DNA from 2 places in the Dysosmobacter sp. Phy genome. Region 1 is predicted to be linked to the other one. Evidence: predicted binding sites of a transcription regulator. Region 1 holds the regulator's gene; the other holds the start of a gene.
The links. Region 1 encodes Rex, which represses fermentation and respiration genes when NADH is low (regulators of the CRP and FNR family bind a similar motif). Its sites were predicted from a motif close to ATTGTTAANNNNTTAACAAT; they were not measured.
Positions count from the first base shown of each region.

Region 2: gap (type I glyceraldehyde-3-phosphate dehydrogenase) is a predicted target of Rex. The motif match lies at 3,165-3,184, and genes of this name have one in related genera.

Region 1 is NZ_CM136997.1:2,247,605-2,259,265, forward strand. It holds gene ACVDHE_RS11085 (hypothetical protein) at 1-3, shown strand, start outside; gene ACVDHE_RS11090 (PadR family transcriptional regulator) at 1-338, shown strand, start outside; gene ACVDHE_RS11095 (permease prefix domain 1-containing protein) at 346-1,077, shown strand; gene ACVDHE_RS11100 (hypothetical protein) at 1,074-1,844, shown strand; gene ACVDHE_RS11105 (pyruvate carboxylase subunit B) at 1,891-3,357, opposite strand; gene ACVDHE_RS11110 (sodium ion-translocating decarboxylase subunit beta) at 3,472-4,731, opposite strand; gene ACVDHE_RS11115 (biotin/lipoyl-containing protein) at 4,746-5,087, opposite strand; gene ACVDHE_RS11120 (OadG family protein) at 5,119-5,391, opposite strand; gene sfsA (DNA/RNA nuclease SfsA) at 5,655-6,335, shown strand; gene ACVDHE_RS11130 (manganese efflux pump MntP) at 6,394-6,927, shown strand; gene ACVDHE_RS11135 (sodium:solute symporter family protein) at 7,075-8,532, shown strand; gene ACVDHE_RS11140 (hypothetical protein) at 8,659-8,802, opposite strand; gene ACVDHE_RS11145 (S-layer homology domain-containing protein) at 8,882-9,973, opposite strand; gene ACVDHE_RS11150 (redox-sensing transcriptional repressor Rex) at 10,002-10,631, opposite strand; tRNA gene ACVDHE_RS11155 (tRNA-Arg) at 11,011-11,087, shown strand; gene fic (protein adenylyltransferase Fic) at 11,149-11,661, shown strand, end outside.
Region 2 is NZ_CM136997.1:1,822,542-1,834,202, forward strand. It holds gene ACVDHE_RS08840 (Crp/Fnr family transcriptional regulator) at 1-64, shown strand, start outside; gene fliB (flagellin lysine-N-methylase) at 77-1,102, shown strand; gene gap (type I glyceraldehyde-3-phosphate dehydrogenase) at 2,048-3,061, opposite strand; gene ACVDHE_RS08855 (LacI family DNA-binding transcriptional regulator) at 3,370-4,386, shown strand; gene ACVDHE_RS08860 (serine hydrolase domain-containing protein) at 4,445-6,487, opposite strand; gene ACVDHE_RS08865 (helix-turn-helix domain-containing protein) at 6,686-6,916, shown strand; gene ACVDHE_RS08870 (MFS transporter) at 6,962-8,152, opposite strand; gene ACVDHE_RS08875 (pyridoxamine kinase) at 8,149-8,997, opposite strand; tRNA gene ACVDHE_RS08880 (tRNA-Leu) at 9,157-9,241, shown strand; gene ACVDHE_RS08885 (histidinol-phosphatase HisJ family protein) at 9,789-10,619, opposite strand; gene ACVDHE_RS08890 (hypothetical protein) at 10,662-10,907, opposite strand; gene ACVDHE_RS08895 (MFS transporter) at 10,894-11,661, opposite strand, start outside.

The DNA of each region.
Region 1 (11,661 bases):
TGAAGATCGACAAGAGTTTGATGGCGGGCAGTACCACGCTGCTGGTCTTGTCCCTGCTGAGCCGGGAGGAGATGTACGGCTACCAGATGATCACAGAGCTGGCCCGCCGCAGCGACCACACCTTCGAGCTGAAGGAGGGGACGCTGTATCCCATCCTCCACGGCCTGGAGGCGGACCGGCTGGTGACGGTGCGGGAGAAGGAGGCGGAGACGGGCCGGGTGCGCAAGTACTACCGCATCACCAAAAAGGGATGGAAGGTCCTGGAGGAGAAAAAGGCCGAGTGGACCGCCTTCACGGAGAAGGTCAACGCCGTGGTCTGCGGCACCTCCCCGGCGTGAGGAGGCCATGGGAGAGGACTTTCGGAACTGGCGGGCCGCAGTGACGGCCCAGGTGCGCTTCAAACCGGATCGGGCGGCCATTGAACAGGAACTGTCCGCTCACTATGAGGACCATGTCCGGGACCTGGAGCGGCTGGACTACCCGCCGGAGCTGGCCCGGCAGCGGGCGCTCACGGCTATGGGGGACCCGGAGACCATCGGGAAGGCCCTGGACCGGGTCCACAAGCCCTGGCTGGGGCGGCTGTGGCAGCTCAGCCGGGCGCTGGTGTGGGTTGCCTGTGCCCTGACGCTGTTGACGCTGCTGTATCGCGGCTGGCCGGACTGGAGCGCGCAGATCTCCAACAGCTGGGAGGGGATCGGCGTAGAGCTGGCCTGCCCGCCGCCGGTGCAGGCGGGCCCCTACCGCCTGGAGGTGACACAGGTTCGGTATGTGGACAACCAGGAGACCGGCAGGGGGCAGCTGCACCTGGACCTGCGGTGCACCACGCTGAAATTCTGGCTGGACGGCCCGGAGCTGATGGACTGCCTGGAGGCGGTGGACAGCAACGGCACCGTGTACAGGAGCTACCGCTATCCCTGGATCACAGGGAGCGTCTCCGGGGACCGGCCCGTCCGAACATACGGCTGGATCGAACTGGACGGCATCGAAAATGCCCCGGAGTGGGTGGACATCACTCATCTGGCCGCCGGGTGGACCATCCGAGTCCAGCTGCCGGGCGGAGAGGAGGCGGTGCCATGAAGATTTGCAGGAAATACCTGCCCCGTCTGAGCCGAAAGGGGCGCATTTTTCGGAACCTACTGACCGTGGTGGCACTGCTGCTGTTCATCTGGGCCCTGCGGGACTTTGCCCCGCCCACGGTGGCGCTGGCGGTGCGGTGGCGGGCGGAGGAGTACGGCCTGGCGGCGCCGGAGATCCTGTATTGCTCCGAATGGGAGAGGGACCGGGCCGATCTGCTGCTGCAGTGGGAGGACGGCCGGCTGGCCTCCTCCCGGTGCTACCGGTGGCTGGGGAGCCGCAGCGTGGGGGAGTTTTGCTTCGCCCAGCCGGAGGACGGCGGCGCCGTGCTGTTCCAGGCCCAGACTGGGACGCCTGCGGATACGGTGTATTTCTGGTCGGACGAGCCGGAGGCGGCCCGGGCGGAGTGCCGCCTGCGGCTGCGGTCGGACATCCAGGCATCCTGGACGGACGAGAGCGCCGGGACCTCCGCCAGCGATCACTTTGACTGGGATGAGACCTATGTGATGGAGGCTGTCCCCAGCCCCCAGGGTATCTATTGCTTTTCCATCACGCTGAAATATCCCAACGAGGAAAATGAAGCCGCCCTGCGGACAAAGACCATGGCGGAGGAGAGCGCCCTGCGCTCCTACAACAACATCCGACGGCGCGTCGTGGGAACGGATTTTGCCGCGGAGCTCTCCGTGACCTTCTATGACGCGGCGGGGCAGGTCCTGGGGACCTGGGAGCAGGAGCTGTGGAACTCCTTTCCCGGCGGCGCGGACCGGTGAGCGGCAAGAGAAAAGGACGGTATCATTCGATACCGTCCTTCTTTCATTAAAACTTGTACTCCACATACAGCTCCCGCACGGCGCTGGGGTCGGCGGGGTTGGGAGGCGCGGCCTGCGCCGCGGGCTTCGGCGGCTCCGGTTTGGGAGCTTCGCGGGGGCCGTCCCGCCAGGCAAGGAACTTGGGCGCCACCTGGGGGAACAGGGCCAGGGAGAGAACGTCTTCGTCGCTCTTGGCGAGACCACGGAACTCCTCCCGATACTTGGGCAGCTCCGGCTCCAGCAGGTCTGCCGGGCGGCAGGTGATGACCTCCTCCGGAGCAATGCCGGCCTTGGCCCGGACATCCTCGTTGACCTTGCCCGGCAGGGCGCCGTATTCGCCCCGCAGCATGGCTTTGGACTCCTTGGGGAAGGTCTTGTACCGCTCCCCCATAATGACGTTCATCACCGCCTGGGTGCCCACGATCTGGCTGGAGGGGGTCACCAGGGGCGGGTAGCCGAAGTCCTCCCGGACCCGGGGGATCTCCGCCAGCACGTCGTAGTACTGGTCCTCTTTCCCGGCCTGCTTGAGCTGGGAGATGAGGTTGCTGAGCATACCGCCGGGCACCTGATACAAAAGGGTATTGGTATCCACGTTCAGCACCTTGGGGTCCAGGGACCCCTCGTCCTTGAGCCGCTGGGCCACCTTGCGGAAGTGCACGGCGGCCTCGCTCATCTTGTTCAGATCCAGCCCCGTATCCCGGACGGTGCCCCGGAGCGTGGCCACCAGGGACTCCGTGGCGGGCTGGGAGGTGCCGTTGGCCAGGGGGCTCAGGGCCGTGTCCACGATGTCCACCCCGGCGTAGGCCGCCATGAGATACACCATATCGCCGGTGCCGGTGGTGTTGTGGGTGTGCAGATGGATGGGCACGGACACCGTCTCCTTCAATCGCTTGACCAGGGAATAGGCGTCCATGGGCAGAAGGAGGTTTGCCATGTCCTTGATGCAGATGACGTCGGCCCCCATCTGCTCCAGCTCCTTTGCCAGCTTCACGAAGTACGCCTCGTCGTGGATGGGGGAGATGGTATAGCTGAGGGTGGCCTCCACCATGCCGCCGTACTTCTTGGTGGAGCGGATGGCCTGTTCCAGGTTCCGCACGTCGTTGAGGGCGTCAAAGATGCGGATGATGTCGATGCCGTTTTCAATGCTCTTGGCGCAGAAGGCGTCCACCACGTCATCGGCGTAATGCTTGTAGCCCAGGATGTTCTGGCCGCGGAAGAGCATCTGGAGCTTCGTGTGGGGCAGAGCGCGGCGCAGGGCCCGCAGGCGCTCCCAGGGGTCCTCGTTCAAAAAGCGCATGCAGGCGTCAAAGGTGGCGCCGCCCCAGCACTCCAGCGACCAATAGCCAATGGAGTCCAGCACCTCGCAGGCGGGCAGCATGTCCTCCAGACGCATCCGGGTGGCCGCCTGGGACTGGTGGGCGTCCCGGAGGATGGTATCGGTGAGATACAGCGGTTTGTTCGATAGAAATTCCATAGAAAGCCTCCACTTGCGCACCGGGGCCGGTCGCCGCCGCTGCGGCTGTGAGGATTGCCGGGCCCGGTGGCGAGATAACGTTCTTTTTGGTTCTTTTTCTTTCAAGAAAAAGAATCAGCCGAACAGGGAGATCAGCACGCCCGCGGCGATGGCGGAGCCAATGACGCCGGCCACATTGGGGCCCATGGCGTGCATCAGCAGGAAGTTGCCGGGATTGGCCTCCTGGCCCACCTTCTGGGACACCCGGGCGGCCATGGGCACGGCGGACACGCCGGCGGAGCCGATGAGGGGGTTGATCTTCTCCTTGAGGAACAGGTTCATGAACTTGGCCAGCAGTACGCCGCCGGCGGTACCGAAGCTGAAGGCCACGATGCCCATGGCCAGGATGGCCAGGGTGCGGGGGCTGAGGAAGGTGGTGCCGGTGGCGGTAGCGCCCACGGAGACCCCCAGGAAAATGGTGACGATGTTGATGAGCTCGTTCTGCACTGTCTTGCTGAGACGGTCGGTGACACCGCACTCCCGGAAGAGGTTCCCCAGCATCAAACAGGCGATCAGCGGTGCCGCGGAGGGCACCAGAAGGGCAACAAATACGGTCACCACGATGGGGAAGACGATCTTCTCCTTCTTGGAGACCTCCCGCAGGGGCTTCATGACGATTTTACGCTCTTCCTCGGTGGTCAGCAGTTTCATGATGGGCGGCTGAATCACCGGCACCAGGGCCATGTAGGAGTAGGCCGATACAGCGATGGGGCCCAGCAGGGCCGGGGCCAGCATGACGGTGACGAAGATGGCCGTGGGACCGTCGGCGCCGCCGATGATGCCGATGGAGCCTGCCTCCGGGCCGGTGAAGCCGATCAGGCGGCAGCCCACATAGGTCATGAAGATGCCAAGCTGCGCGGCCGCGCCCAGCAGCAGGCTCTTGGGGTTGGCGATCAGGGGACCGAAGTCGGTCATAGCGCCCACTCCCATGAAGATCAGGCAGGGGTAGATACCCAGCTTTACGCCCAGGCACAGCACGTCCAGCAGTCCCACGGAGATGGTCTCGCCTACCGCTGCCGTGGCCAGCACGGCTTCGGATACCCCGGCAGCGCTCATTTCCGACAAAAACTCCGCCGTGATTGGGGCGCCTCCGAAGAGGTCCCAGTGGATATGGCCCCCGGCAAAGAGGATCTCATGGTACATCTCCGCTCCGGGCAGGTTGGTCACCAGCATGCCGAAGGCGATGGGCACCAGCAGCAGCGGCTCAAACTTTTTTGCAATGCCCAGGTACAGCAGGACACAGGCAATGACGATCATGATGAGGCATTTCCAGTTACCGCCCTGGGTGAATTGATAAAAGCCGGTGCTTGTGATAAAATTCAAAACAGCGTCCATAGGCCGTTACCCCGTCACTGGATGGTGCAAAGGGGCGTGCCGGACTCCACCGCAGCGCCCTTGGCGGTCTGGATGGCGGCCACCCGGCCATCCCGGGGACACATGATCTCATTTTCCATTTTCATGGCCTCCAGGATCATCAGCACCTGACCCCGCTTGACGCTGTCGCCTACCGCAATATTCACGGACAGGATGGTGCCGGGCATGGGAGCGGTCACCTGCTCGCCGCCGGCAGGTGCCGGAGGCGGGGGCGGCGCCGGAACAGCCGCGGCCGCAGGCGCAGGGGCCGCGCCGGTCAGCTCCTCCAGTTCTACTTCATAGGCAACGCCGTTGACGGTCACTTTGTATTTCTTCATGGAAACCTCCCCATTCTTTCGCACAGACGATTTATAAGGGTTTGACGGACAGGATGCGGATGCCGGTGACATCGGTGCCCAGGTCCTCAGCAACAGCGGCGGAGATGGCGGCGATCAGCTCCGGCGTGATGGCGCCCGTGGCCGGTACTGTCTGCGCCGGGACAGGCGGAGCGGAGACCGCCGGCTGCTTTCCGACGGAGCGCAGCACCGCGCTCATCAGTGTGCTCAGCGCCACCAGGCAGATCAGGCCGAAGAACACTGTCCCCATGCCCATCAGACACACAAACAGATGATTGTAGTCCATAGATTCCCTCCTTGGGCGATTTTTAGGTACATTGTATCAATTTTTTTGAAAGAACACAATGCGGATTGTGCCGCTTTTGGCTGCGGTACACCGAAAAAATTTGCGTAAATATTTGTCAAAATACACAAAGCGGAAGCAAAAGAAATCGTTTGTTTCTGCTTGGGTGACAAAAATGTGAGCGGACACAGATAATGATAAAAGGAGATACAGCCCCGGGAGAGGGCACAAAATGCGCGGTTTCCCGGGTTCCGGAAAGGAGCTTTATGCAATATCAGAACGTTTTATCCGGGCGGTTCCTGGTCCGGCCCAACCGCTTCATCGCCCACGTGGAGACAGCAGAGGGGGTCCAGGTCTGCCATGTGAAGAACACCGGCCGCTGTCGGGAGCTACTGGTGCCAGGCGCCACCGTATATCTGGAGCCGGGGCGCACACCGGGGCGGAGGACGGCCTTTGACCTGATCGCCGTGGAGAAGGGGGATCGGCTCATTAATATGGACGCTCAGGCCCCCAACCGCGTCTTTGAGGAGTGGGCTCGCGCCGGCGGCTTTTCTCCGGAGGTGACGGACGTGCGGCGGGAGGTCCGCTGGGGGGATTCCCGGCTGGACTTCTGTCTGGAGACGCTTCACGGTCCTCATCTGGTGGAGGTAAAGGGCGTGACCCTGGAGGACGGCGGTGCCGCCCGCTTTCCCGACGCGCCAACGGAGCGGGGCGTGAAGCACATCCTGGAGCTGGCTCGGGCTGTGGAGGAGGGGCTTGACGCCACGCTGTTCTTTGTGGTACAAATGGAAGATATCCACAGCGTTTCCCCCAACGACGAGACTCATCCAGCCTTTGGGGAAGCGCTGCGGTTTGCTGTGTCTCGGGGTGTTCATGTGCAGGCGTATGACTGCCGGGTGACCCCAGAGAGCATCGCTGTCCGCCGGCCGGTGCCGGTGATCTTGTGAGTGGGAGTCTGGTATTGTGGGGATTTTGGAGCTGTTTCTCATCGGCGTCAGCCTGTCCATGGACGCCTTTGCCGTGGCGGTGTGCCAGGGCCTGTGTATGCCGAAGCTGAACCTGCGGCACGGCACGGTGATCGCCCTGTTCTTCGGCGGGTTCCAGGCGCTGATGCCCTTTTTGGGCTGGGTGCTGGGCTCCCAGTTCGCCCGGTACATCGAGAATGTGGACCACTGGGTGGCCTTCGGCCTGCTGGCCCTCATTGGCGGTAACATGGTCCGGGAGGCGATGTCCCCGGAGGAAGAGGAGGAGACTGCCTGCGCCGTTGCGGACCGGTTGGACCTCAAGCGTCTTTTCATGATGGCCGTCGCCACCAGCATCGACGCCCTGGCCGTGGGTGTGACCTTCGCCTTTTTCCGGGTGAAGATCCTGCCGGCTGTCACCATCATCGGCCTGACCACCTTCTGCATCTCCCTGGGCGGCGTGGTGGTTGGCAATTTCTTCGGTACCCGCTACAAGAAGCGGGCGGAGCTGACCGGCGGCATCGTGCTGATTCTGCTGGGAGCCAAGATTCTGCTGGAACACCTGGGGATCCTGTAAGCGTATCGAAAAAGCGCCGGGCACTGCCCGGCGCTTTTCATGTTCCAAATTCTTAACAAAATCTTTACACCTGGAGAGAAATCCTGTATGATGAGACAAAGGGCCCCGGATGGGCCGGGGCCGGGTGCAGAAAGAAGGGAGAATGCTATGCAATTCAATTTGACAGTCACCGTCATCGTCGTGCTCTATCTGCTGGCAATGCTGTTCATCGGCTGGTATTCCTCCACCAAGATCACCTCCAACACCGACTTCATGGTGGCGGGCCGGCGGCTGGGACCCTTCCTGATGGCCGGCACCCTGGCCGCCACGGAGATCGGCGGCGGCAGCTCTCTGGGCGTCGTGGAAAACGGCATGTCCGGTTACGGCATCAGCTCCGCCTGGTACATCATCACCATGGGCTTCGCCTTTGTGATCCTGACCTTCCTGGCGCCCAAGTTCCGGGCGGCAACGGTCAAGACCGTGCCGGAGTATTTCCGCCGCCGGTACGGCAAAAGCGCCGGCCTTATCACCGCGATCATCATGCTGCTGCCCCTGGTGGGCCTGACGGCGGGCCAGTTCATTGCCTCTTCCGTCATCCTCTCCACCATGCTGGGCATCGGCTACAAGACCGCCGTCATCATTGTGGCGGTGGTGGTCACCATCTACTCCGTCATGGGCGGCCTCTGGAGCGTGACGCTGACGGACTTTGTCCAGGTGTTCCTCATCATCATCGGTATGATCATCGCCGTGCCCTTCGCCGTCAATCTGGCGGGAGGCTGGGACGCGGTAGTGGCCAATGTGCCCGCGGAGACCTTCGATATGTTCTCCGGCTACACTCCCATGGGTATCTTGTCCCTGACGGTCATGTACGTCGCCACCTTCACCGTGGGCCAGGAGGCCGTCTCCCGCTATTACGCCGCCCGGGACGGCAAGGCCGCCCGGCAGGGCTCCGTCCTGGCCGCTGTTTTGAACTTCGTCTATGCCTTCGTTCCGGCGGTGCTGGGCGTCATCGTCCTGGCCCTGATCTCCATGGGCAAGTTCTCCGCCGCTGACTTTGAGTCTGTTGGCGCCCGCTATGCCCTGCCGGTGCTGGCTATGGAGGCTATGCCTGCGGTCATCTGCGGACTGCTCTTCGCCGGCATCATCTCCGCCACCATGTCCTCCTCGGACTCCGACCTGCTGGGCGCGGGCTCCATCTTCGCCAACGACATTTACCGCGCAGTCCTTAAGCCCGATGCCACCAGCAAGGAGGTCATGAACGTCACCAAGATCGTCATGGGCATCGTAGGTGTGGCATCCATGTTCATCGCCCTGTTCAACACCTCTGGTATCGTGACGCTGCTGATGTTCTGCTTCACCTTGCGGGCGGCGGGCGCCTTCTTCCCCTATGTGCTGGGCCACTACTGGAAGGGCGCCTCTCTGGCGGGCACCATCGCCTCTCTGATCTCCGGGTCCATCGTGGTGGTGTATCTGGAGAAGATCTCCGGCGGTGTACTCTTCGGCGTGAAGCTGAGCCAGCCCATTATCCCCGGTCTTGTGGTGGGCCTGGTGTTCTTCCTGGTGTTCTCCCTGCTCTGTCCGCCCAAGGTCCGTACCACGGAGCTGGCTCCGGAGGAGGACGACTGAGCAGCAGACGATCCCTCCCTCCCGCGGTCCGCGCCGGCAGGCTTGCCGGCGCGGACTTTTTTCCGGACAGACAGCGAGGCGCCCCGTGTCCCACAGGACACGGGGCGCCGGGTCTCTTATGAAAAATCAGCAGCAGGACGGGGGATTGCAGCCGCAGTTACCGCCGCAGCCGGAACCACCCCAGCTGCCGTTGCCGCAGCAGCACCAAATGATGATCAGCAGAATGATGATCCAGCAGCAGTTGCCACCGCCAAAACCGTTATTGCACATACCGGAACCTCCTATGAATTCGTAGACCGTCCGAACCGGTCTCAATCCATAGTATGCGGCCCCGGGAAAGGGGTTCCTCTTATTTTCTCGCGCCGGGGACCAGAGCGGCAGCCGTACTTACCTGGGCGGAGGTAAAGGTGCCCTTGTTCATCAGGGTGTCCCGCAGGGTGATGCCGGTACCGGCCATAGTGGCGTCCAGCGCGTAATAGGAGACATAGACCAGATCCGCCCGCAGGAAGGTTCCGCTTTGCAGAGCGGTCAGTTCCCCGGAGGTGATGACGCCGTTGGCGTAGGCGTTGTCCAGTGTGCCGGACAGATCCGTGTTGGCCGCGGAGCTGTATCCCAGGGCCCGCAGCATGAACTCCATGTACTGCCCCGCTGTGACGGTCTGACTGGGCCGGAAGGTAGTGGCGCTGTACCCGTTGGTGTAGCCCTTGCTGTATGCGTAGCCCACGTATTTCTCACTCTGAGAACCGGCGGCCACATCGGTGAAGGGCATGGGGCCGGTGTAGGCCAGGGCGGCGTCCTCCTCGCCCAGGACCCGGATGAACATGATAAGGGCCTGGAGCCGTGTGGGGGCTACCTCCAGATCGTAACCCTCGCCATAGCCGGTGAAGCTGCCCTTAAAGAGGTTCAGCGTTTTGAGGGCGGCGGCGATGGCGTTGTAATCGGTGGCGTTGGAATAGCGGAAGGCGTAGGGACCCTGGTAGTCCACCACCGCTGTCTTGGAGGTAACGGTAAAATCGGCAGTGGTGTTTTCAGCCACGAGATAGCGGTGGTTCACCGCCAGAGCGCTGCCGCTGGTGACGGCGGTGCCGGTGGTCACGTCCACCACGGCGCCGGAGAAGGTGACCCGGGCACCGCCGGCCAGCACCAGCACGCTGGTGCCGGTGGAGCCGGTCAGAACGTCACCCTCTTTCAGGCGGGTTTCCGTCCAGGTGGCGGTGGAGCTTCCGGAGACAGCTTCCAGATTCCCGGAGAGCAGGGCCTGGTCGGAGGCGTTCAGCTTTTCATCCACCCGCTTGTTCACCGTGTCGGTGAAGATGCCGGTCAGGTAGGACAGCGAGGCCAGGGGATCGGACAGATCTCCGCCGGCAGCCAGGGCCGAGACCATCAGTGCCAGAGGGATCAGCAGACAGAGGACGGGCAGCAGGAAGCGTTTTTTCTTCATGGAAGTATCCTTTCGTGGACTGTTCCCGTCAGCGGTTGGCGATGCGGTAGCTGAGGGTCAGCAGACTGTCGGCGAAGTGAATGTTTTCAAATTTCACGTCGGGGGAGGGGCTGGACAGCTCCATGTTGGTGAAGTTCCAGAAGCCCCGGATGCCCAGATCCATCAGGTGGGTGGCGGTGTCCTGGGCCACGGACTGGGGGATGGTGAGGACCACCACGTCCACGCTGTGGCTGCGGACAAATTCGTCCAGCTGGGTCATGGGATAGACGGGCACGCCGTTGATGACGGTGCCGGAGAGCTGAGGGTTGATATCGAAAGCGGCGTCTACGGTGAAACCGGTCTGAGAGAAGGGGAAGTTCTGAAGCAGCGCGTGGCCCAGATTGCCTACGCCGATCATAATGAGGTGGTGGTCGTTGTCCACCCCCAGAATATGGCCGATCTCAGATCGCAGCTCTTCCACGTTGTAGCCGTAGCCCTGCTGGCCGAACTCACCGAAGCAGCTGAAATCCTGCCGGATCTGGGAGGCGGTGATATTCATTTCCTGCCCCAGGGAATGGGAGGAGATCCGTACCACACCGCGGGCGCACAGGTCTGTCAGTTGGCGGTAGTACCGGGGAAGGCGCCGGATCACGGCGTCGGAGATGTTCTCCTTTTTCAATGTGATCACTCCTATAATCACGAACCATGAGGATCGTTAAAAATTTCTTAATCTCTAGTTTAGACCATAACGGCCAACTTGTCAAATTTTTTAACAATCTTTTGGACAGAAAATTTTTTCGAGAAGGGGCTTTACAATTTGGGGAAACCTTGCTATACTACCAAGAGATGTGCTGGAGTACATCTGAAAATTAGATATGCGCCCGTAGCTCAGTTGGATAGAGTGACAGACTCCGACATTTCCGGCGGTTCCAGTTGAGATACAGCGCAAAGCCCCGTGGTCACTGGGATCGCGGCTGGGAAGCCAAGCGAAAGCGCCGCCGTTGACTACTATTTGACCACTGTTTCCCCGCAACCGCAAATCCCCTGCAAGTGAATATGCGCCCGTAGCTCAGTTGGATAGAGTGACAGACTCCGACTCTGTAGGCCACTGGTTCGAATCCAGCCGGGCGTACCAACAAAAGGCACTTGCTTTTGCAAGTGCCTTTTGTTTTCATTTAGGCAAAGGAGGGATTGTCATGGCGCTCGAGAATAAACTGGGACTCACATCCTCTGCCGACCTTGCCCGCGAGGAGGAGCGGATCAGCAAAAAGAAAGCGGTCGAACTGTTTGAGAAGGGCCTGCTGGATCGGCTGGAGGCGGGGACTTTTTCCTCTCTGCAATTCATCCATAAGTACCTCTTTGAGGACATCTACGACTTTGCCGGCGAGCTCCGTACCGTCAACATCGCCAAGGGCAATTTCCGGTTTGCTCCGGTGATGTATCTGGAAGCGGCCCTCTCCAATATTGAAAAGATGCCGCAGTCCACCTTTGATGAGATCATCGAGAAATATGTGGAGATGAACATCGCCCACCCCTTCCGGGAAGGCAACGGACGCAGCACCCGCATCTGGCTGGATCTGCTGCTGAAAGCAGAGCTTCATCAGGTGGTCGACTGGAGCCGCGTGGATAAAGAGGATTATCTGCTGGCCATGGAACGCAGCCCGATTCGGGATACCGAGATCAAGCATATCCTGAAAAACGCGCTTACG
Region 2 (11,661 bases), 430 kb from region 1:
GGGGGTCCTGGAATTCCACAAAAACCACTTCCGCTTGCTCCGCCCGGAGCAGCTGCCGGAGTGAGAGGAGGACACCATGCGCATCCGCGTACCGGACTACTATGAGCAGTTTCACTGTCTGGCGGGGGAGTGCCCCCACACCTGCTGCGAGAAGTGGGAGGTGGTCATCGACGAGGAGACGGCTCGCCTCTATGATGCCGTCCCGGGGGATCTGGGGGAGAAGCTCCGCGCCGCCATGGAGACGGACGCGGAGGGGGACGTCTGTTTTCCCCTCTCCGGCGGGCGGTGCCCCTTTCTGGATGGAGAAAACCTCTGCGAGATCCACCGGCAGCTGGGTCCGGAGGCCACCTCCGTCACCTGCCGCAGCCATCCCCGCTTTACGGAGGACTACGGCCCCTTCCGGGAGGTGACGCTGTGCGCCTCCTGCCCGGCGGCGCTGGCACTGCTGCTGGGGTCTGACGCGCCCCTGACCTTCCGGGAGACGGAGACGGCGGAGCCGGAGGAGCCGGGGGACCCGTGGCTCACGGGTCTGGTGCCCCTGCGGGACCGGATGCTCCGGGAGCTGACGGACCGTGCCCGCCCGCTTCAGGGGCGGCTGGAAAGACTTTTGCTGCTGGCGCTGGAGGCCCAGGGTCTGCTGGAGGTGGATCGGGCGGCGGAACTGGCGGCTCTGGCGGAGGTGTGGGAGGCGCCCCCGGTGGAACTCCCGGAGGGCCCTGGGATCTTTCCACGGGTCCTGGAAGTCCTCTCCGGACTGGAGGCGCTGGACGGTGACTGGCGGGAGCTGCTGCGCCGGGCGGAGACGGCAGAGGCGGTGCCCGTGCCGGAGCGGCTGTTGGGGCGGGTGGGAACATACTTCCTGTTCCGGTATCCCCTCAAGGCGGTCAACGACGGCGACCTGCTGGGCCGGGTGCAGCTGTGCGTTCTGATGGTGCTCCTGGCCCGGCGTCTGGCGGCCGTGTGCGGCCTCTCCGAGGCGGTGCGGCGGCTGTGCAGCGAGATCGAGCACAGCGAGGAGAACCTGGAGGCTTTGCAGCAGGCCTTTCTGGAGGACGGGGGGCTGTCCCCGGCGGCCTTTCTCCGGACCCTGCGGGAGGCGTGAGACCCCCGGCCGCAGATTTGTGCGTTTTGCTTTTCCAAAGGTGATTCCTTTGTGAAAATTGTAAAATCTCACAATAGGGATTGACAAAAGAGAGAAAGTATTGTACATTATAGACACAGGAAAGGAGTGAGTCCAATGGGCTAGCTAGCTCAGAGGTCCCAAAATGATCCTGAATCCCAGCGCCGTTCGGAACAGAGGAATCCCTCAAAACCCAGCAAATTCTCAGCAGACTCCGGAAGACCCAAAGACGAAACACACCTCACTCTGATGAGCAACACGAGAACAAGCGTTTTGGTAAGAACCAGAGCAGACGTCTGCGTGTACCTGATGTTTTATGGATTGGCAAACCTGAGTTTCCCATTACCCCAGCATTGTTCCCAAGCATCCGAACGGTAACCGAAGAAAGCAAGAGGTAAACAGTATTGGAAAATCCGATCCAGGAGTAGACCCCCCGTTCGTCGTTGGAGCGAGCGGGGGGTTGTGTTATGACTGGGGGACCGATCAGCGCCTGCGGTGGCCGTCTGTTTGACACGGCTTGCCGGAGGTTTGTTTTTTATAAGGGGAAAAGGCGGAAGGTGAGATGAATGGGGGCGAAGCTGCTGAGCAGAGGAGGGCGTTCCCGCCTGCGGCGATAAGCAGGCGCCTGCCTTGGCTAGGTTCCGCTTTTCCTGCATATGCCGCGGTTTTTCGCTGACAGAGAGCAGCCCGAGGATATGAAAGAACAAAACAGCACCCGACCGGATCACCGGTTGGGCGCTGCGGCTTTGCATGGGGTGGGCGATTACGGGAAGGACTACCCTATAGGCTTGTTGGCCGCGGAAGTACTCTGCCCTCTCTCCGTCGGGCTCCAGAGATCTTCGTCAGCAAGTATTTTACAAAAAACACAGCGGCCCGGACCATTCGGTCCGGGCCGCCGCGGCACTATACAAAACGCGAAGGCGTTTCTTACTTGTGATCCACAGAGGACATGTAGCGGATCAGGTCCACCATCTTGTTGGAGTAGCCGCACTCGTTGTCGTACCAGGAGACGACCTTCACGAAGGTGTCGGTCAGAGCGATGCCGGCCTTCTTGTCGAAGATGGAGGTGCGGGGATCGCCCAGGAAGTCGGAGGAGACAACGTCCTCGTCGGTGTAACCCAGAACGCCCTTCAGCTCGCCCTCGGAGGCGGCCTTCATGGCCTCGCAGATCTGCTCATAGGTGGCGGGCTTAGCCAGCTTGGCGGTCAGGTCCACGACGGACACGTCCAGGGTGGGAACGCGCATAGACATACCGGTCAGCTTGCCGTTGAGCTCGGGGATAACCTTGCCCACGGCCTTGGCGGCGCCGGTGGAGGAGGGGATGATGTTGCCGGTAGCGGCACGGCCGCCGCGCCAGTCCTTCAGGGAAGCGCCGTCCAGCAGCTTCTGGGTGGGAGTGACGGAGTGCACGGTGGTCATCAGGCCTTCCACGATGCCGAAGTTCTCATGCAGGACCTTGGCGATGGGAGCCAGGCAGTTGGTGGTGCAGGAGGCGTTGGACACGAAGGTCATGTCGGAGGTGTACTTGGTGTGGTTGACGCCCATGACGAACATCGGGGTGTCGTCCTTGGAGGGGGCGCCCATGACGACGTGCTTGGCGCCGGCGTCGATGTGGCCCTGGCACAGGTCCTTGCTCAGGTGCTTGCCGGTGCACTCGCAGATATACTCAGCGCCCACAGAGGCCCAGGGAATGTCCTTGACGTCCATGGCGGTGAACACGGGATACTTCTTGCCGTTGACGATCAGAGCGCCGTCCTCGGAAGAGACCTCGCCGGGGAACTTGCCGTGCACGCTGTCGTACTTGAGCATATAGGCCATATACTCGGGGTTCATGAAGGGATCGTTCAGGCCGACGACCTCCACGTCGTCCCGGTTCAGGGCAGCGCGGAAGACCAGACGGCCGATGCGGCCAAAGCCATTGATGCCGATTTTGGTGTTCATAATGGAAAGACTCCTTTCACAAATACGGGTACGCCTCCTCGGCGTCCATTTGAAACGATTGCGCAAACGTTTCATGTAATCGTTTATATTGGTATACTAGCATACTGTTTGATATTTGACAATCGTCATTTCTGATAACATTTTTGAAGGTTGGTTGTGAATATTTAATAATAAAACCACGAAAAACCAAAAAAATTCCCGGACTGAAGGGGAAAAAGGCCTTGACGTCGGAGAAAAGCTGTCCTATACTGGAGTAGCTAATTGTTTACGCAAGGTAACACATCTTTGCGCAAAGAAGGAAGAGGTCCATGAAAGTTACGATTTCGGATGTGGCCAAGCTGGCGGGGGTCTCCACCGCCACGGTCTCCCACACCATCAACAACACCCGTTACGTCTCCAATGAGACCAAGGAGAAGGTCTACAAGGCCATTGCGGAGCTGGGCTACACGCCGGACGCCTCCGCCCGCAGCTTCCGCACCGGAAAGAAGCGGACCATCGGCTTTATTGTGCCCGATATCGCCAATAAATTCTTCGCCACCATGATCGAGGCGGTGGAAAATTATCTCTCCGCCCACGGCTATCAGCTGATCATCGCCAACACCAAGGAGAATATGGAGCGGGAGGAGACCAACATCCGCCTGCTGACCGCCGGGCTGGTGGACGGACTGCTGATCGCCAGCACCATGGATGATTTCCAGCGCTTTGACGCGCTGATCCCCGCCGGCTTCCCGGTGGTGCTGGTGGACCGGACCTTCCCGGTGAAGAAGTACTCCTCCATCTGCGTGTCCAACTTCCAGCCCATTTACCGCAGTGTCTGCCGCCTGGCGGGAAAGGGCGACCGCCGCATCGGCATCATCGGCGGCCTGCCCCGCCTGTCCACCACCACGGAGCGCATCTCCGCCTATCAGCAGGCCATGGCCGACTGCGGACTGCCGGAGGATCCGGATCTGATCCGCTACGGCGACTCCATGGAAAAGAGCGCCGCCGGCTGCCTGGAGGAGCTGCTGGACCGCCAGTGCGACGCCATCATCGTCTGCCAGGGCCTCATGGCCTCGGAGACCATTATCTACCTCCACCAGAAGGGCATCCAGCTGGCCCAGGACATCGACCTGGTCAGCTTCGTGGACTATGACTCCGACGTCTACGCGCTCTATGCCGACCAGATGGACACCATCATCCAGCCGGTGGAGGAACTGGGTGAGGCCGCCGGGGAGCAGATCCTCCGCCGGGTGGAGGAGCCCGACGCCCCCATCTTTGAAAAGGTGCTGACCTCCGCCTACAAGCCCTATAACCAGACCCGCTCCTGGACCCACTCGGAGCGCTGAGAGAGGAAAGACGCCCCCGCTGCTTTCGCAGCGGGGGCGTTTTATGCATTTGGACCGCTCAGGCGGCAAAGCGCAGGTGGAACCGGGCACCGGCCTCGCCGGCAAAGACCACCATGCCGCCCTCCGGCAGCGTCACGGCGCCGGTGTCACCCAGCACGGAGGAGGCGGCCACCTTGCCGGAGGCGTCGTAGACCCAGAAGCCGGCGTCCTCCGGCCCCTGGACCGTCATGGTCTTTCCGGCGGCGGAGCCCACCTGATACCAGCGGGCGTAGCCGTCGGGCTGGATGGTGGAGTAGGCCCAGCCGGAGCCGGTGAAGAGCTGCGGCGCGCCGGAGGCCTCCATGTAGACGCTGCCCCGGACGGTGAGCCAGGTGACGCCGTCCCGGACCTGACGGGTGTAGTCCATGCCGTCCCGGCCGCCCACGCCGGGCAGGGCCACGGCAAAGAGGGCGCTGGTCTCATCCGCGATCCGGTCCGGTCCCAGATAGCCCGGAATGGGCGCAGAGGCCTCGGCGGCGGTTTCGCTGAGGGACAGGTAGACCTGGGAGCTGTATTTCTCAGTCATGGGCAGGATGCTCATGGTGAGGACCTGGTCCCACAGGGCCTGGACCTCCTCCGTCACTGCGTTGTCCGGCAGCTTCACCGCCGCGTAGTTGGACACCGGCAGCGCCCCCAGGCCCGGCAGGGCGGAGACGGCCTTCTGATAGAGGTAGATCTCCCCGTTGTCCTCCTTCACGAAGGACAGCGCGGCGGTGCCGGTGGCATCCCGGAAGGTGCCGTCGGCGCAGTAGGTGAAGGTCTGGGCCGGGACCATGGTGGGATAGGTGGGGCAGGTCATGGTGAGCGTGCCGTCGTCGGCCAGCTCGATGTGGTACTGGAGGGAGGTGGAGCCGTAGTACCCGGCGTACTGCTTCAGCTCCGCCGGCAGGGGAGCGGGCTCCGCCTCCGGCAAGGCGGGGATGGTCTGGTCCACGCTCACGCCCTCCTCCGCCAGGGCGGCGGCCAGGATCTGCGTGGCGGCCAGCTGGTTATAGGTGGAGGTGCCGCCGGAGGTGACCACCGCCGCCGCCATGTCGTACTCCGGCAGCACCACCAGGGCGGCGTGATAGCGCAGGGTGTCGCCGCCCTTGGTCAGGGCGGTGATATCGCTCTGACAGAAGGGGAACCACTCCACGTTGTCCCAGCCCAGGCCGTAGGCCAGGGTGTCCAGGGTGTCGTCGGGCCAGATGCCGCGGCTGTACTCGGGGTAGGCCATGGCCTCCAGGGAGGACTCTTTGAGCAGCTTGGTGCCGGTCAGGGCGCCGCCGAAGGATGCCAGATCCGAGGCGGTGGCGTACAGGCCGCCGGCGCCTATGGCGTTCAGGGAGTCTACCGGCAGGGCCTCGGTGCTGCTGCCGGAGTAGGTCTTGGCCAGGCGGGCGGTGTCGAAGTCGCCGCCGGGGGCGTAGGTGTCGTCCAGGCCGATGGGGTCCAGGATGTACCGGTCCACATAGTCCATGAAGTCCATGCCGCTGACGGCCTCCACCACCAGCTCCGCCAGGGTGAAGCCGTCGTTGCAGTAGACGCTGTACGCGCCGGGATCGGCGATGAGCCGCTGGGTGGACAGGGCCTCCAGCAGACCGTCGGTGGCGGAGGGGTCGGCGTCGTCAAAGAGGATGGCGCCGGCCAGGCCCGTGCCCATGATGCCGGAGGAGTGGTTCAGCAGCATCCGGACGGTGATGTCCTTGTAGCGGCTGTCGGCCATCCGGAAGTCCTTGAGGTAGCGGGTCACCGGGGCGTCCAGGGACACTTTGCCCTGCTCCGCCAGCTGCATCACCGCCACGGTGGTGTAGATCTTGCTGACGGAGCCGATGCCGTAGAGGATGTCCTCGGTCAGGGCCCGGTTTTCCGTCTTGGAGTAGACGCCGCTGGCGCCGGTGTCGGTGACGGCGCCGTCCTGCCACAGGGCGTACTGGATGCTGATGGCACCGCCGAAGGTGGCCGCGGCGGCGATGGCCTCCTCCACCGGATCCGCGGTTTCCTCCGCGGCGGCGGAGACCGTCAGGCTCAGGGCCAGGGTCAGCGCCAACAGCAGGGCGCTCCAACGGGTTCGCTGCTTCATATGTGTTCTTCCTTTCCTGCCCCGCAGGGCGTATGGCCGGCAGCCGGCCTGTTTCTGCTTTCTAGGATATACCCTCCCCCAGGGGGAAGGTCAAGTAAAAGTTTTCACCGGGACGATCCGAATTGCCCCTGGTCCTCACAGAGACCGGAACTGCCGACAGTTTAGAACAATTTGTTCTTGACTATACTGACAGCGGTGATGGAGATGGAGACACGGCGATTCGAGCGGATTCGGGCCCTCCGGGAGGACGCGGACCTGACCCATGCGGCGGTGGGGCGGGCCATCAATGTGCCCCAGCGGACCTATGCCTATTATGAGAGCGGACAGCGGATGCTCCCGCCCCAGGTGCTCTGTGCCCTGGCAGACTTCTACGGCGTCAGCGTGGATGATCTGCTGGGTCGGACGGACGTCCGGGAGACGAACCGATAGAAAGACGCCCTCCGGCGCAAATCTTCGCGCCGGAGGGCGTTCTGCTTATCTTCTCCGTCCGATCCGCAATGACACGGCGCAGCAGACCATACCCACGGCGCCCAGGCCAAGGCACAGTCCCAGCATGGCGCCGCAGCCGCCCCAGTCCACGGCATAGCCTGCCAAGAGGTTGCCGAACATGGCCCCCAGGCCGTTGGAGGCCATCATCATCACCGACTGGCCCTGGATCCGGTCCGCCTGGGACACGTTCTCGTTGGCGTAGTACACCGAGGCGGGCGTGAACAGGCCGTAGCCCAGCATCTGGACCGGCTGGACCGCCAGCAGCCACCACAGGTCCGGCGCCAGCAGGAAGAAGAGCGGCTTGAGCCCCATGAACACCACGGACAGCGCCAGAGTTCCGCCGCTGCCCAGCCTCCGGTGCAGGGCCGGGAACAGCAGGGCTGCCGGCAGCTCCGAGGCGGCCATCAAAAACAGGACCAGGCCCAGATGGCTCTCGTCGCCGCCCTGCTCGCCTACCAGGGAGACCATGAAGCTGACGATGGGCATGACCGCCGCCAGGGCGAAAAACACCGCCGCCAGCATCCAGGCAAAGGAGCGGCTGGAGCGGATCAGATACCACACGGAGTGGGGCCGCTCCCCCTCGGCCAGCGGCGGCAGCGCCTCCTGGGGGAAGGCCGGAAAGGCGGCGGAGACCAGGATCATCAGTATCAGCAGGCCCAGGTGGGTCCACAGCAGCGTCTCCACCCCCAGGGCCGCCGCCTGCCGTCCCAGCAGCACGCAGGACACGGCATAGGACAAAGAGCCGAGGCCCCGGCACAGGCTGTACCGCACCTCCAGCCCCACGCTGATAAACTGCACCGCCATGGAGTCCAGCAGGGGATAGGCGTTGAGTTCCAGCACGCCCAGGGCCAGGAAGATGGCCGCCATGCCCCAGAAGCCGGGACGGGCGGCGATCAGCACGCCGTTGACGGCCAGGGCTGCCAGCAGGCACACCACCAGAATCCGTTTCAGAGGCACCGTCCGGTGCCGGTCGGCCCAGCTGCCGATCAGGGGCTGGGCAAAGATCCCCGCCAGACACCGGATGGCCACAAAGACCCCGGCGTCCGCGCTGGAAAAGCCGCGGTTCAGCACCAGGGCGGTCTGGTATCCGGCAAAGGCTGCGAACATGGCCCAGTAGACCAGGTGCAGCAGGATGTACAGCCCGTTGAGCCGCCGCAGGGAGGGAAACGCGCTCACGTCCGTGCCCCCCAGGCGGTCAGCGCCCCCAGCAGGGGCTCGAAGTCCACGCCCTCCCGCATGGGCAGGCCCTCCGCTGCCGTCCGCTCCGCGCAGAGCTTCACGAAATCCACGGCGGCCCGGGCGGCCTCGGTCAGGCTGGCGCCCTGGACCAGGGCGCCGGTGAGGACACTGGCGAACACATCTCCAGTGCCGTGGAATTCCCGGGGCACCCGCTCCGTCTGAACGGCGTGGACGCGGCCGTCGGCGGCGTCAAAGCACACGGCGCCGGTGGCGTCCTCTCCGGCGGCGGCACCGGTCAGCACCACGGAGCGCCGGCCCTCCAGACTCAGCTTTTCCACGATCTCCCGGCAGCCGGCCTCTCCGGCGGGCAGGTCCTCGTAGGGGATGCCCAACAGCAGGGCCGCCTCGGTGAGGTTGGGGGTGATGACGTCGGCCTGGGCGGCCAGGTGGGCGGTGCCGGCGCACATGGCGGGGGTGTAGGTCTGATAGACCTTGCCGTGGTCGCCCATGACCGGGTCCACCACCACGATGGTGCCGTCGGCGCAGAAGTTTTGGATAAAGTCCTCCACAATGCCGATCTGCCGCTCGCTGCCCAGAAAGCCGCTGTACAGGGCCCGGAAGCCCAGATCCAGCTGCTTCCAGTGGGCGGCCACCTTGGGCATCTCGTCGGTCATGTCCAGGAAGGTGAAGCCCTCGAACCCGCCGGTATGGGTGGAGAGAAAAGCAGTGGGCAGGGGGCAGCACTGGACGCCCATGGCGGAGAGGATGGGGATGGCCACGGTCAATGAGCAGCGGCCGAAGCCGGACATATCGTGGATGGCGGCGACGCGGGGTGTCATCATGGCGGATTTCCTCTTTTCAGCAGAAAACTTCGTAACGGGTCCTATTTTAACGCAGTTTTGCCTATTGTTCAAGAGTAGGGAATGTGTTATACTGCACATATCCCGGCGCCCGGCCCATCCGCGGACGAGCCGTTCTGCCGGAGACCGCCGTCGTGATCCGCGCCTGTGATGGAATTGGTAGACATGCGAGATTTAGGTTCTCGTGCAGCGATGCGTGTGGGTTCGAGTCCCTTCAGGCGCACCAAAAAAGAAAGGCATCTGCTGAACTGATAAGCCCCATAGGTACACAAAGTGAACCTGTGGGGCTTATCGCCGTGTATGGGAACAGGGTATGTGAAACTTCACATACCTTGTTTTTTTCTTTCATGACTTATGAGAAAACGAGAGGAAATTTTCCCGCACTATAGCACTATATAAATGGATAAAATGTAAACAGAGAATATGATTTTTCAGTCCATATCTTTGTTAACAGGTTTAGGATTTTTAAAATGGTTTGCAGATCTTGAAATGAGTGGAGTCAGCCAATAATGAAGGCGTTTTCAAAGACAACCTCCAGGTTCCTCAAGTTTATGTACGTCTTATCGTTTCACCGAGTACCAACCACATGGCGAAGCCGGAAACAGGTCAGTATGAGGGCAGAGTATTTTAATTTTTCAAAAAAACGGCGGCTTGAAACTTGCTATTTCAAAACCGCCGCAAGGCTGCTGTATTGTGTTTTGGCGTGTGAATACCCAGCCGCCGAAACAACGGTTTTTTTTATTATTCCGTTGAGCGACATTTCATTGTTGTATCTATAAATCGTGAAATATGGGCGACATATTTTTGTAAGTGCAAAATTGCGTATATCCCAAGCCCTTTAGTAATTCTTTGGTTTCTTTTATGTAAGCCCCTAAATGTTCCGGTTTATGGCTGTCACTGCCAATCGTTATAATTTTTCCCCCAAGCTCCCGATACAGCTTTAAGATGTCCATAGATGGCGTTGTATCAGAAAGACCATATCTGTATGAGGAAGTATTGATTTCGATCCCTTTGCCATCGGAGATGACGGTTTTTAATATCTTTTCTATCAACGGCTTGATGTTCTGAAATGGGTAAACGCCGTTTTTATCGTAACGCACAATCAGATCCATGTGTCCTAAAACACTGTATTCTTTGTATTGCTGTACGACCGCGAGCATTTCTTCATAATATTTTTCATTGTATTCCTGCTGTGTTTTCCCACGCTGAAAATCCTGTGTCCAAAACTCCAGATTTCCGACCTGATGAATAGACAGTATAATAAAATCAAAAGGATACTTGTGAAACAAGGTACGGAACATAGGAATCGTATGTGTTTGTATGCCAAATTCCAATCCCATCTTTAGTCCAATTTTATCTCCGTACAAATATTGCATTTCTCTTATTTCTTCTATGTACTGAGGATAATATACATTTGCAAGAGGTTCACCATTTCGATATTTAATTTTTTTCCCGCTTTCCCAGTCGGATTTTACACCGTAGTCAACATGATCGGTAAAACAGATCTCGTTTAATCCAAGGCCAATCGCATCGGTTACAACGCTTTCCATAGGATAAACAGAATCGTCACTATATTCTGTGTGCACATGATAATCGGCTAACATTTTTTCCCTCCATTCTGCCTGTTGTAATAAATCGGCTGATATTTACTCGTAACCGGCATATACCATATAATTGATAAATCTGAAATAATCATCTTTATCGGACAGGAATACATCAATTCCTTTCTCTTTCCGAATTTCTGTTTTCAGCAATTCCATATCAGCATTTTCTTGTGATAAGTCATAGAGCCCGTGCCCTGGGCATAAGAACGATACCTGCCCTTGGCTTTTTTGGATTAGACGGATCAGTTTTTCCTCGTTCGGAATGTAAAGAATTTTAATATGCAGCATTTCGATCCCTCCACTTTAAGGTCACTTTTAAGAGTTTTTCGTGCATCAGTACCATGAGGGTCAAAATAAGCAGCAGATAGAGCGGCAATAGCGAAACACTGATATGGTTTGCAATCAGCCCGAAAACAGGCGGCATTAGACAGGTGCCCACATAGGCAGACGCCATTTGCACGCCAATAATTGCCTGGGATTTATCCGCTCCAAAACGATCCGGCGTGGAATGGATAATCGACGGATAAATAGGAGCACAGCCTAAGCCAACCAAAACCAGTCCGGCCAAGGAACCGCTTTCTCCAAATGGAAGAAGCAAAAGCAGCGCGCCCACAGCCACGATTGCCTGACCCAATCGAATCATCTGCGTATCATTTAGCTTTAGCGTCAAAAATCCGCTCAACGCCCGTCCTACGGTGATCCCCACAAAAAACAGACTGGCAAAACTGGCCGCTGTGTCCTCAGCCAATCCACGGTACAGTACAAGATAACTGCTTGCCCACAGGCCCGTTGTCTGTTCCACGGCACAGTAACAAAAAAATGTAACCATGACCTCTTTTGCACCCGGAATGGAGACGATCTTTTTCAGAGAAAGAGGTTCTCCTTTCTCTGTATCAATTTTTACATCTGCCGATGTTCTGTTTTTCCACAGCGGCAAACTGAACATAAGAATAGCGGTTAAAACAATTTGCAGGATCGCAACATAACGATACCCCATGTTCCAGGAGCCGCTATCGCTTAAAGCATATCCCATGACATAAGG